Regions from separate parts of the Rhizobium quercicola genome, predicted to be linked through region 1. Evidence: predicted binding sites of a transcription regulator. Region 1 holds the regulator's gene; the other holds the start of a gene.
The links. Region 1 encodes LexA, which represses DNA repair genes until DNA is damaged. Its sites were predicted from a motif close to TGTTCNNNNTGTGTTCNG; they were not measured.

Region 1 (5,455 bases):
CCCCTCTTGATCGGGCCTCGCCCGTTCGCCTTACTCCGCAGCCACGGCCTTGCGAACCGGGCGGCGCTCCAGCAGTTCCTTCAGGAAATGGCCGGTATGCGACCGTTTCTCCCGGACGATCTGCTCCGGCGTTCCCTCTGCCACGACCTGACCGCCACCATCGCCGCCTTCCGGACCGAAGTCGAGAATCCAGTCCGCGGTCTTGATGACTTCCAGATTGTGCTCGATCACGACGACGGAATTGCCCTGGTTGACGAGCTCGTGCAGCAATTCCAGCAGCTTTGCCACGTCGTGGAAATGCAGGCCGGTGGTCGGCTCGTCCAGAATATAGAGCGTACGTCCGGTCGAGCGCTTGGACAACTCCTTGGCGAGCTTCACGCGCTGCGCTTCGCCGCCCGACAGGGTGTTCGCCTGCTGCCCGACTTTGATATAGCCGAGCCCGACCTCGTCGAGCGTCACCAGCTTGTCGCGCACGGCCGGGACGGCCGCGAAGAACTCGACGCCTTCCTCCACCGTCATATCCAGCACATCGGCGATCGATTTGCCCTTGAAGGTGACGTCGAGCGTCTCGCGATTGTAGCGTTTGCCATGGCAGACGTCGCAGGTCACATAGACGTCCGGCAGGAAGTGCATCTCGATCTTGATGACGCCGTCGCCTTGGCAGGCCTCGCAGCGCCCGCCCTTCACGTTGAAGGAGAAGCGTCCCGGCTGATAGCCGCGGGCCTTCGCCTCCGGCAGGCCGGAAAACCAGTCACGGATGGGCGTGAAGGCACCGGTATAGGTGGCGGGGTTCGACCGCGGCGTGCGGCCGATCGGTGACTGGTCGATGTCGATGCACTTGTCAATATGTTCGAAGCCGTCGATGCGGTCGTGATCGGCCGGGATCTCGCGCGCACCCATCACGCGGCGGGCGGCCGCCTTGTAGAGGGTCTCGATGAGAAAGGTGGACTTGCCGCCGCCGGACACGCCCGTGACCGCCGTGAAGACGCCGAGCGGAATGGATGCCGTGACGTTCTTCAGATTGTTGCCGCGCGCACCGACGACCGTCAGCTCCTTTTTCTTCTTCGGCTTGCGCCGCTCGGCCGGTACCGAGACCGAAAGGTCGCCGGAGAGATATTTGCCGGTCAGCGATGTCGGATGATCGATGATCTCCTGCGGCGTGCCGGACGCCACGACCTGCCCGCCATGGATGCCGGCCGCCGGGCCGATATCGACGACATAGTCCGCCGTCAGAATCGCATCCTCGTCGTGCTCGACAACGATGACGGTGTTGCCGATATCGCGCAGGTGCCGCAGCGTGTCGAGCAGGCGGGCGTTGTCGCGCTGGTGCAGCCCGATCGACGGCTCGTCCAGCACATAGAGCACGCCCGTCAGGCCGGAGCCGATCTGCGAGGCGAGCCGGATGCGCTGGCTCTCGCCGCCCGACAGCGTGCCGGAATTTCGCGAAAGGCTGAGATAATCGAGACCGACATCGTTGAGGAAGCGCAGGCGGTCGCGGATTTCCTTTAGGATACGGACGGCGATCTCGTTCTGCTTTTCCGTGAGGCGGGCGGGAAGATCTTCGAACCAGTCGCGCGCGACGCGGATCGACATGTTCGTGACCTCGCCGATGTGAAGGCGATCGATCTTAACGGCCAGCGCCTCGGGCTTCAGCCGGAAGCCCTTGCAGGCGGGGCAGGGGGCCGCCGACATATAGCGCTCGATTTCCTCGCGCGCCCAGGCCGACTCGGTTTCCTTCCACCGCCGCTCGAGATTGGGAACGATGCCTTCAAATGTCTTGGTGGTGTTGTAAGAGCGCGCGCCGTCCGCGTATTGAAAGACGATCTTGTCGTCCGTGCCGCGCAGGATCGCCTTCTTCGCCGCGTCCGAAAGCTCAGCCCAGGTGTTGCTCAGCTTGAAGCCGAAAGCCTTGCCGAGCGCTTCCAGCGTTTGATTGTAGTAGGGCGACGAGGATTTGGCCCAGGGCGCAATCGCCCCGTTCTTCAGCGTCCGATCATGCTCCGGCACGATCAATGCCTCGTCGATCTTCTGCTGGCTGCCGAGGCCGTCGCAGGTGGGGCAGGCGCCGAAGGGATTGTTGAATGAAAACAGACGCGGCTCGATCTCCGAAATCGTGAAGCCGGAGACAGGGCAGGCGAACTTTTCCGAAAACAGCACACGCTCGTGCGTCTCGTTCAGCGACTTGTTGGCCGAGCCGCCGGCCGACGTCTCCTTCTCGGGCAGGGGCTTGTCGGCAAACTCCGCAATCGCCAAGCCGTCGGCAAGCCGGAGCGAGGTCTCCAGACTGTCGGCAAGCCTCGCGGCGATATCGCCCCGTACGACCAGGCGATCCACGACCACATCAATGTCGTGTTTGTATTTCTTGTCGAGGGCGGGCACATCGGCGATCTCGTAGAACTGGCCGTCCACCTTCACGCGCTGGAAGCCCTTTTTCATGAGCTCCGCGAGTTCCTTCTTGTACTCTCCCTTTCGCCCCCGGATCATCGGCGCGAGAATGTAGAGCCGGGCCCCCTCGTCCATCGCCAGAACGCGATCGACCATCTGGCTGACGGTCTGGCTTTCGATCGGCAGGCCCGTCGCCGGCGAGTAGGGCACGCCGACACGCGCGAACAGAAGGCGCATATAGTCGTAGATCTCGGTGACCGTTCCCACGGTCGAGCGCGGATTCTTCGATGTCGTCTTCTGCTCGATCGAGATGGCGGGCGAAAGGCCTTCGATCAGATCGACATCCGGCTTCTGCATCATCTCGAGGAACTGACGCGCGTAGGCCGAGAGGCTTTCGACATAGCGCCGCTGCCCCTCCGCATAGATGGTATCGAAGGCCAGCGACGATTTTCCCGACCCGGACAGGCCCGTCATCACGATCAGCTTGTTGCGCGGAAGGTCGAGATCGACGCCCTTCAGATTGTGTTCCCGCGCACCGCGGATCGAAATGGTCTTGAATTCGCTCATGGTCGGACGCTCTGAATGGGGACGAAGCCCTTACTTAAGATCATTACTTCATATGTCGAGGCGCGTTTTCGGGAAACCGCAATTCCGTCCGGCCGGCGGCCTCTCTTCTGGCGCCGGTGGTGGCCTCGCTTGACAGCATCATAGTCAAGACCTAGAACAAATAAAGAACAAATTTGCAAACTGTTGTGGATTGCCGCGAGGCGAGGGCGAAATGCCGCGCTCAACAGCGTAGGCTTGCGGCACAGTGCGGATCGTAAGGCCGCTTTCAGGAGACAGGACAAAGAGATGGCTGGTAGCGTAAACAAGGTGATCCTCATCGGCAATGTCGGGGCAGACCCTGAGATCCGGCGGACACAGGACGGCAAGCCGATCGCCAACCTGCGCATCGCGACCTCCGAAAGCTGGCGCGACCGGAACTCCGGCGAGCGGCGCGAGAAGACCGAGTGGCACACCGTCGTCGTCTTCAACGAAGGCCTGTGCAAGGTCGTTGAGCAGTATGTCAAAAAGGGCGCCAAGCTATACCTCGAGGGCGCGCTGCAGACCCGCAAATGGCAGGACAAGGACGGCAACGACCGTTACTCCACGGAAGTGGTGTTGCAGGGCTTCAACTCGACGCTGACGATGCTCGACGGCCGCGATGGCGGTGGTAGTGGCGGCGGTGGCGGCGGAAGTCGAGGCGGCTCGGACTATGGCGGCGGAAGCGGCGGATCGAACTATGGCGATGATTACGATCGCCCGGCCCAGTCCTCGGGCGCCCGATCGGGCGGCAGCACCGGCGGACCTGGCGGCGGCTTTTCCCGCGACCTGGACGACGATATCCCATTTTGATCGTCAAAGGTCTGCTGCAAGCCGATACAATGTCGTCTCGTCTTCTACGCCGTCATGAGCAAGCTCATGGCGGCGTTGCTGTTACAGGACCGGACACGGACATCTCTCGACAACAGTTCAGGCTGACGATGGCGTGCGAAAAGCAACGCCCGGGCGAATGCTGAGAAACGGGCTCATGGCGGCTGTGGTTTGGCCAGAATGCCACTTGCAGAACACATGAGGAACATATAACACTGTTCTTGCTTTGTTTCGTGACTCTGGAGTCGATTGATCATGCTGACCCGCAAGCAACAGGAACTGTTGATTTTCATTCATGAGCGCATGAAGGAATCGGGCGTTCCCCCGTCTTTCGATGAAATGAAGGATGCTCTGGAGCTCGCGTCCAAGTCCGGCATTCACCGGCTGATCACGGCGCTCGAGGAGCGCGGCTTCATCCGGCGTCTGCCGAACCGGGCCCGCGCGCTCGAGGTGATCAAGCTGCCGGAGGCATATCTGTCCGCGACCCCGCCGAAGCGGGGATTCTCGCCGAGCGTCATTCAGGGAAGTCGTGGAAACGCGGCCGTCGAACCGGCCGCCAAGACGACGGCGGAGGTCGGCAACGACAACAGCGTATCGGTTCCGGTGATGGGACGCATCGCTGCGGGTGTGCCGATATCCGCCATTCAGAACAACACGCACGACATCGCCGTACCCGCCTTCATGATCGGCAATGGCGAGCACTACGCCTTGGAAGTGCGCGGCGACTCGATGATCGAAGCGGGCATTCTGGACGGCGACACCGTGATCATTCGCAATGCCAATAGCGCCAGCCCCGGCGAGATCGTCGTTGCGCTCGTGGATGACGAGGAAGCGACCCTGAAGCGGTTTCGCCGCAAGGGCGCGTCCGTCGCGCTCGAGGCTGCCAACCCGGCGTACGAGACGCGAATTTTCGGCCCGGAGCGTGTGAAGGTACAGGGCAAGCTCGTCGGCCTGATCCGCCGCTACCAATAATCGGGGAGGGGTCGGCGCGTCTCCGTATAAGGTTTCAGAAGTGGGCGCTGTCCATACGTTTGGGCGCCGGAGGATTCCGCTGGTTTAGGCCCGCAGAATCCTTCGGCGTTGTGTGATCAGCAGACGGGTTTGGTCGTCTGTTCTTGCGTTCGACGTCAGACCTGCAGCAAATCTGCAGCAAGGCTTTTTCGTTTGCTGTGTTTTCAGCCGACGATGTTGCATCGCTCCACGTTAGCGCGCATTTGTTGGTCGTACCGTCTCAAACATATGGAACCGTGTAGGTAGGTCGGCGTTTACCGGGCGAACGTGATGGAGCCGACATGCCTGGAACATTGAACAGCTTCGAAGTGATCGTCTTCGACGATCATACGGGAGAGCTCGTGCAAAGCGATGATCTGATGCGTGTCGGTACGGCAGACGAGGCGTGCGCTCTGGCAGAGCGGCTTGCTGCATCTCACGCAGGAACCTTGGCCCTCGCACGGTCGACCAATACGGCCGTTGGTGAGGTCAATCCGGTGCGCGTTTTGCTGCAGCATGGCCGGATCGGTGATTTCGCCTAATCAGCGTCGGGTCAACAACGCCTCTTATCGAAAACGCGCGCTCAGCGCGAAGGATTATACCATGCGCATGATTTTTGTCGGGATGCTTGCATCCATCCTCAGCATCCTTGTTTTCAAATATGCGA
Region 2 (5,455 bases), on a different contig from region 1:
GCCCGTCACCGTTTCGCCCGGTTTCGGCAGGCGCGCCGTGGTGGCGATAAGGTCCATATTGATGGAGCCGAAAACGGTGATCATGCAATGCCTCCCGAATGCGCCGCATCGAGCGGCATGTGTAAGCCGGACACTGCCCGACGCCTTCAGTCCTCGTCAACCACTCTCAGCTTCAGCGCGCCGATGCGGCTGCCGGGCGCGGGCGTCTGACCGGGCTGCGAACCGCCCTGCACGGGTGCCGCAGGATTCGCAGACGCGCCGCCTTCGCCCTCCTGCTGCAGGTCGAGAGCCTCGATCTTCGCCCCGCGGCGTTTCAGCTTGTCGGAGGAGATCAGGATATCGTCGACATCCTTCTGCGTGGTGGTGAAGTGCCCGTGCAGCTTGCGCACCCGTTCGTCCAGCCGCGAAAGGTCCTCCATCAGCCGCACCACCTCGTCCTGGATCAGATGCGCCTGCTCGCGCATGCGATGGTCGCGCAGGATCGCCTGGATGACCTGAATGGACAGGAGCAGCAGCGAGGGCGAGACGATGACGACGCGCGACCGGTGCGCCTTCTGGACGATGCTTTCGAAATGCTCGTGGATATCGGCGAAGATGGACTCGGAGGGCACGAACAGGAAGGCCGTATCCTGCGTCTCGCCAGGGATCAGATATTTCCCCGCGATATCCTTGATATGCACCTCGATGTCGCGCCGGAAGAGAAGCGATGCCTGCCGTTTCAGCTCCGGCGTCTGTGCCGCGCGCATGGCGTTCCACGCCTCCAGCGGAAACTTCGCATCGATCGCCAGTCCCGGCTGGCCGTTCGGCATGCGGATGATGCAGTCCGGCCGCGAGGCGTTGGACAGCGTCGCCTGGAAGACATAGGCGCCCTGTGGCAGGCCGTCGGCGATGATCGTTTCCATGCGGCCCTGGCCGAAGGCGCCGCGGGTCTGCTTGTTGGCGAGGATCTGCTGCAGCCCGGCCATGTCCCTGGCAAGCGACTGGATGTTCGTCTGCGCCGTGTCGATGACGGCCAGACGTTCCTGCAGCGTGCGCAGGTTTTCGTGCGTCTGCCGCGTCTGTTCGGTGATCGAGGCGCCGATGCGCTGGGTCATGCCGTCGATGCGTTGGTTGATCGACTGGTTGAGTTCGTATTGTCGCGTGCCGAAGATGTCGGCGATGGCCGCGATCCGGCCCTGCATCTCCGTCTGCGACTGGATCAGCGCGGCCATCTGCTCCTGTGCCGTATCGGCTTTGGCGCCGCTCCGGCGACGAAAGGCGACAAGGATCGCAAGGGCGACGAGACCCGCGGCGCCCGCAAAAAGCCAGGCGAGACCGGACACGGAAAGGCCGGTCGCGTTGGCGACGGCAAGCACGATATCGGTGGGGCAGGGAGCGTTCATGGCCGGACTGTATCGAAATTTATCGCCAAGGCCAGATCAAATCGTGAACATACCCTTGATCCTCGGCAATTTCCGCGTGAAAATCGGCGCAAATTCTCCATGCCCGAATTCCATCGCCAGAAAAGATCGGCTATCACGACGCCATGACGATCAAGCCTCTCATCATCCTCCCCGATCCCCTGCTTCGCCAGATCTCCGCGCCCGTCGAGCGTGTCGATGACGACGTGCGCCGGATCGCCGACGACATGCTGGAAACCATGTACGACGCGCCGGGCATCGGGCTGGCGGCGATCCAGATCGGCCTGCCTCGCCGTTTGCTGGTGATCGACCTTGCGAAGGAGGGTGAGGACGCGGCGCCGCAGGTCTTCATCAATCCCGAGATTCTCACCTCGACGGACGAACGTTCGGTCTATGAGGAAGGTTGCCTGTCGATCCCCGACTATTATGCCGAGGTCGAGCGCCCCGCCGGCATCACCCTGCGCTACCTCGATCGCGAGGGCCGTCAGCAGGAAATCGCCGCCGATGGCCTGCTCGCGACCTGTCTGCAGCACGAGATCGACCACTTGAACGGTGTGCTGTTCATCGACCATATCTCCAAGCTGAAGCGCGAAATGGTCGTGCGCAAATTCACCAAGGCCGCCAAGACCCGCGGTTCGAAGGCGATCTGATCGGGGCGGCCGCCGCAGGCTGCCGGCGCGACCGCACTATCGAGGGAGGCCATCATGCCGCTGCGCATCATTTTCATGGGAACGCCGGAGTTCTCCGTGCCGACGCTCGCCGCGCTGGCGCAGGCCGGCCACACGATCGTCGCCGTCTACACCCAGCCGCCGCGCCCCGGCGGCCGGCGCGGGCTCGACCTGCAGAAGTCTCCCGTGCATCAGGCGGCCGAACTGCTCGGCATCGAGGTCCGCACGCCAGCGAATTTCAAGGCCGACGACGACCGCGAGGCCTTTCGCGCGCTCGATGCCGATGTGGCCGTGGTCGTGGCCTACGGCCTGCTCCTGCCGGAAGCGATCCTGTCGGGGACGCGGCTCGGCTGCTACAATGGTCATGCGTCCCTGCTGCCGCGCTGGCGCGGAGCCGCCCCCATCCAGCGGGCGATCATGGCGGGCGACCGGGAAACCGGCATGATGGTCATGAAGATGGAGAAGGGGCTCGACACCGGGCCCGTGGCTCTCACCAGCCTCGTCACCATCGCGCCCGACATGACGGCGGGCGTGCTCCACGACAGGCTCATGGTGCGGGGCGCGGCTCTGATGCGCGAGGCCATGGAAAAGCTGGAGGCGGACGATCTGCCGCTGACCCCGCAGCGCGAGGAGGGCGTTCTCTACGCCGCCAAGATCGCCAAGGGCGAAACCCATATCGACTTCGCCCGTCCGGCGCAGGAAGTCCACGATCACATTCGCGGCCTGTCTCCCTTTCCGGGTGCCTGGTTCGAGCTCGACATCGCCGGCAAGCGGGAGCGGGTCAAGGTTCTCGCCTCCACGGTCGAGGCGGCCGGCGGCGAGACGGGCACGGCCCTCTTCGACGACCTGACGATTGCCTGCGGTGACGGCTCGATCCGCCTGACGCGGCTGCAGAAGGCCGGCTGCAAGGTGCTGGCGGCCGAGGAATTCCGGCGCGGCACGCCCGTTCCCGCCGGCACGAGGCTGTTCTGAATGCCGCGCTTCCGGCTTCTGGTGGAATATGACGGAACGTCCTATGTCGGCTGGCAGCGCCAGGACAACGGCCGCTCCGTACAGGGCGCCATCGAAGGCGCCATTCTGCGGCTGACGGGCGAGACCGTATCGGTTCGCGGCGCCGGCCGCACGGATTCCGGCGTGCATGCGCGCGGGCAGGTGGCCCACACGGATCTCACGCGCGACTGGCCGACGGAAACGCTGCGCAATGCACTGAACGCCCATCTCGGCCAGCATGGCGAGCGCGTCGCGATCCTCGACGCCGAAAGCGTGCCGGAGACGTTCGACGCGCGCTTCTCGGCCCTTCGCCGGCATTACCTCTATCGCATCATCTGCCGCCGCTCGCCCCTGGCACTGGAGGCCAAACGGGCCTGGTGGGTTGTGAAGCCGCTCGATGCGGCGCTGATGCACGCGGCTGCGCAAACGCTGGTCGGCCGGCACGATTTCACCACCTTCCGCTCGGTGCACTGCCAAGCCAACAGTCCGGTGCGCACGCTCGATCGTCTGGATGTGGCGCAGGATGGCGACGTGATCGAGATCCGGGCGACGGCCCAGAGTTTCCTCCACAATCAGATCCGCTCGCTGGCGGGCACGCTGAAGATGGTGGGCGAGGGAAAGTGGCCGGTCGAGCGGGTGCGCGCCGCGCTTGACGCCCGAGACCGCAAGGCCTGCGGTCCCGTCGCCCCGCCGGAGGGGCTCTATTTCATGCAGGTCGATTACTGATCGCGCTTATGCCGGCAGCAGACCGAAACTGCGCTGCAGCATCTCGCCGATCATCAGCGAGGGCAGGATGAACAGGGCGGAAAGGGTTGCGGCCAGCAGCGTCTGATCGCCGCCCGTGATGACCTTCAGCACCCGGAAGATCGCGATGATGATGGCAACGAGGGCGATCAGTGAGAGCATGCCGGTCAGCCCCTCGCTGCCAGGAACGACCAGCCGGATGGCTGCCGGAAACGCCATGCCGTAGAAGGTCGGGATCGACAGCCAGTTGGTGACGACGATGATGGCGCCCAGCGCCTGCCCGTAGCCGAGCGGCCGTGCAAGCAGGACGATCAGCAGGATCGGCAGGATCCAGGTCGCGACATCCACGATGAAGAGCTTGGCGATGAAGGCGAGACCCGCCGTCGAGCCGTCGGGCATGTTGGCAAGGTAGAACATGCGCCAGGCCGACCAGCTGACAGCCATGGCCGGCAGGCACCAGAGAATGGCGGCAAAGGAGCGCCAGACGCCGGAAGCGCTCAGATCCAGCCAGTCGAAGCCCTCCGGCTTGCCGAGCACCAGCATCCAGACGCCCCGGAGATAGATGCCGATCTCGTCAAGCTGCGGCATCGTCGAACCAGCGTTCGAGAAAGGCGAGATAGATGCCGGTCAGCGTCTCCAGATCGGCAACGGACACACGCTCGTCGACCATATGCATCGTCTGGCCGACGAGGCCGAATTCCACCACCGGGCAATGATCCTTGATGAAGCGCGCATCCGAGGTGCCGCCCGTGGTGGAAAGCGCCGGCTGGCGGCCGGTCACGGCCTCGACGGCGGACGAGAGCGAGGAGATGAGCTGGTTGCTGCGCGTGAGAAAGACATGGCTCGGCCGCTCGTTCCACACGAGATCGTAACGAACGGGATCGCGACCCGGCCGAAGCGGGCCGTCGGCGGCTGCGCGGTCGAGCCGCGCGATGATCTCCGCCTTGAGGCCGTCGGCCTCCCACGTATCGTTGAAGCGGATGTTGAAGCGGAAGATCGCGCGCGCCGGGATGACGTTAACGGCGGGATTGCCGACATCGAGGCTGGTGACTTCGAGGTTCGACGGCTGGAAATTCTCGGTGCCCGCGTCGAAAGGCGGATCCATGAGCGCGGTTGCAAGCTGCAGCGCACCGCGCACGGGGCTGTCGGCCAGATGCGGATAGGCGGCATGGCCCTGCACGCCATGGACCATCACGGTGCCGGAGAGCGAACCGCGGCGGCCGATCTTGATCATGTCGCCGAGCCGGTCGGGATTGGTCGGCTCGCCGACGATGCAGGCATCCCAGCACTCGCCGCGGGCCTTGGCCCAGTCGAGCAGCTTGGTGGTGCCGTTGATGGCGGGGCCTTCCTCGTCGCCGGTGATCAGCAGCGAGATCGCCCCCTTGGGCGAACCATGCCGTTCGATGTACCGGGCGACCGCGGCAATGAAGCAGGCGATGCCGCCCTTCATGTCGACCGCGCCGCGACCGTACATCATGCCGTTCTCGACGGCAGCGGAAAAGGGCGGGTGCGTCCACGCCGCCGCGTCGCCGACCGGCACGACGTCGGTGTGGCCGGCAAACAGCAGATGCGGGCCGGGGGCATCGCCGGAACTGCTAAGCCGGGCATAGAGGTTCTCGATATCCGGTGTCCCCTCTTCCTGCGCGAGCACGC

Region 2: the regulator LexA is predicted to act here: its motif matches at 1,415-1,432, upstream of LRX75_RS06300 (DNA recombination protein RmuC).

The regions. Positions count from the first base shown of each region.
Region 1 covers NZ_JAJOZR010000007.1:36,042-41,496, reverse strand. Annotated here, with positions in the region: gene uvrA (excinuclease ABC subunit UvrA) at 31-2,952, opposite strand; gene LRX75_RS11880 (single-stranded DNA-binding protein) at 3,238-3,780, shown strand; gene lexA (transcriptional repressor LexA) at 4,054-4,770, shown strand; gene LRX75_RS11870 (hypothetical protein) at 5,091-5,330, shown strand; gene LRX75_RS23300 (hypothetical protein) at 5,392-5,455, shown strand, end outside.
Region 2 covers NZ_JAJOZR010000003.1:235,345-240,799, reverse strand. Annotated here, with positions in the region: gene LRX75_RS06305 (ribokinase) at 1-84, opposite strand, end outside; gene LRX75_RS06300 (DNA recombination protein RmuC) at 147-1,382, opposite strand; gene def (peptide deformylase) at 1,526-2,050, shown strand; gene fmt (methionyl-tRNA formyltransferase) at 2,105-3,040, shown strand; gene truA (tRNA pseudouridine(38-40) synthase TruA) at 3,041-3,784, shown strand; gene LRX75_RS06280 (hypothetical protein) at 3,791-4,390, opposite strand; gene dapE (succinyl-diaminopimelate desuccinylase) at 4,377-5,455, opposite strand, start outside.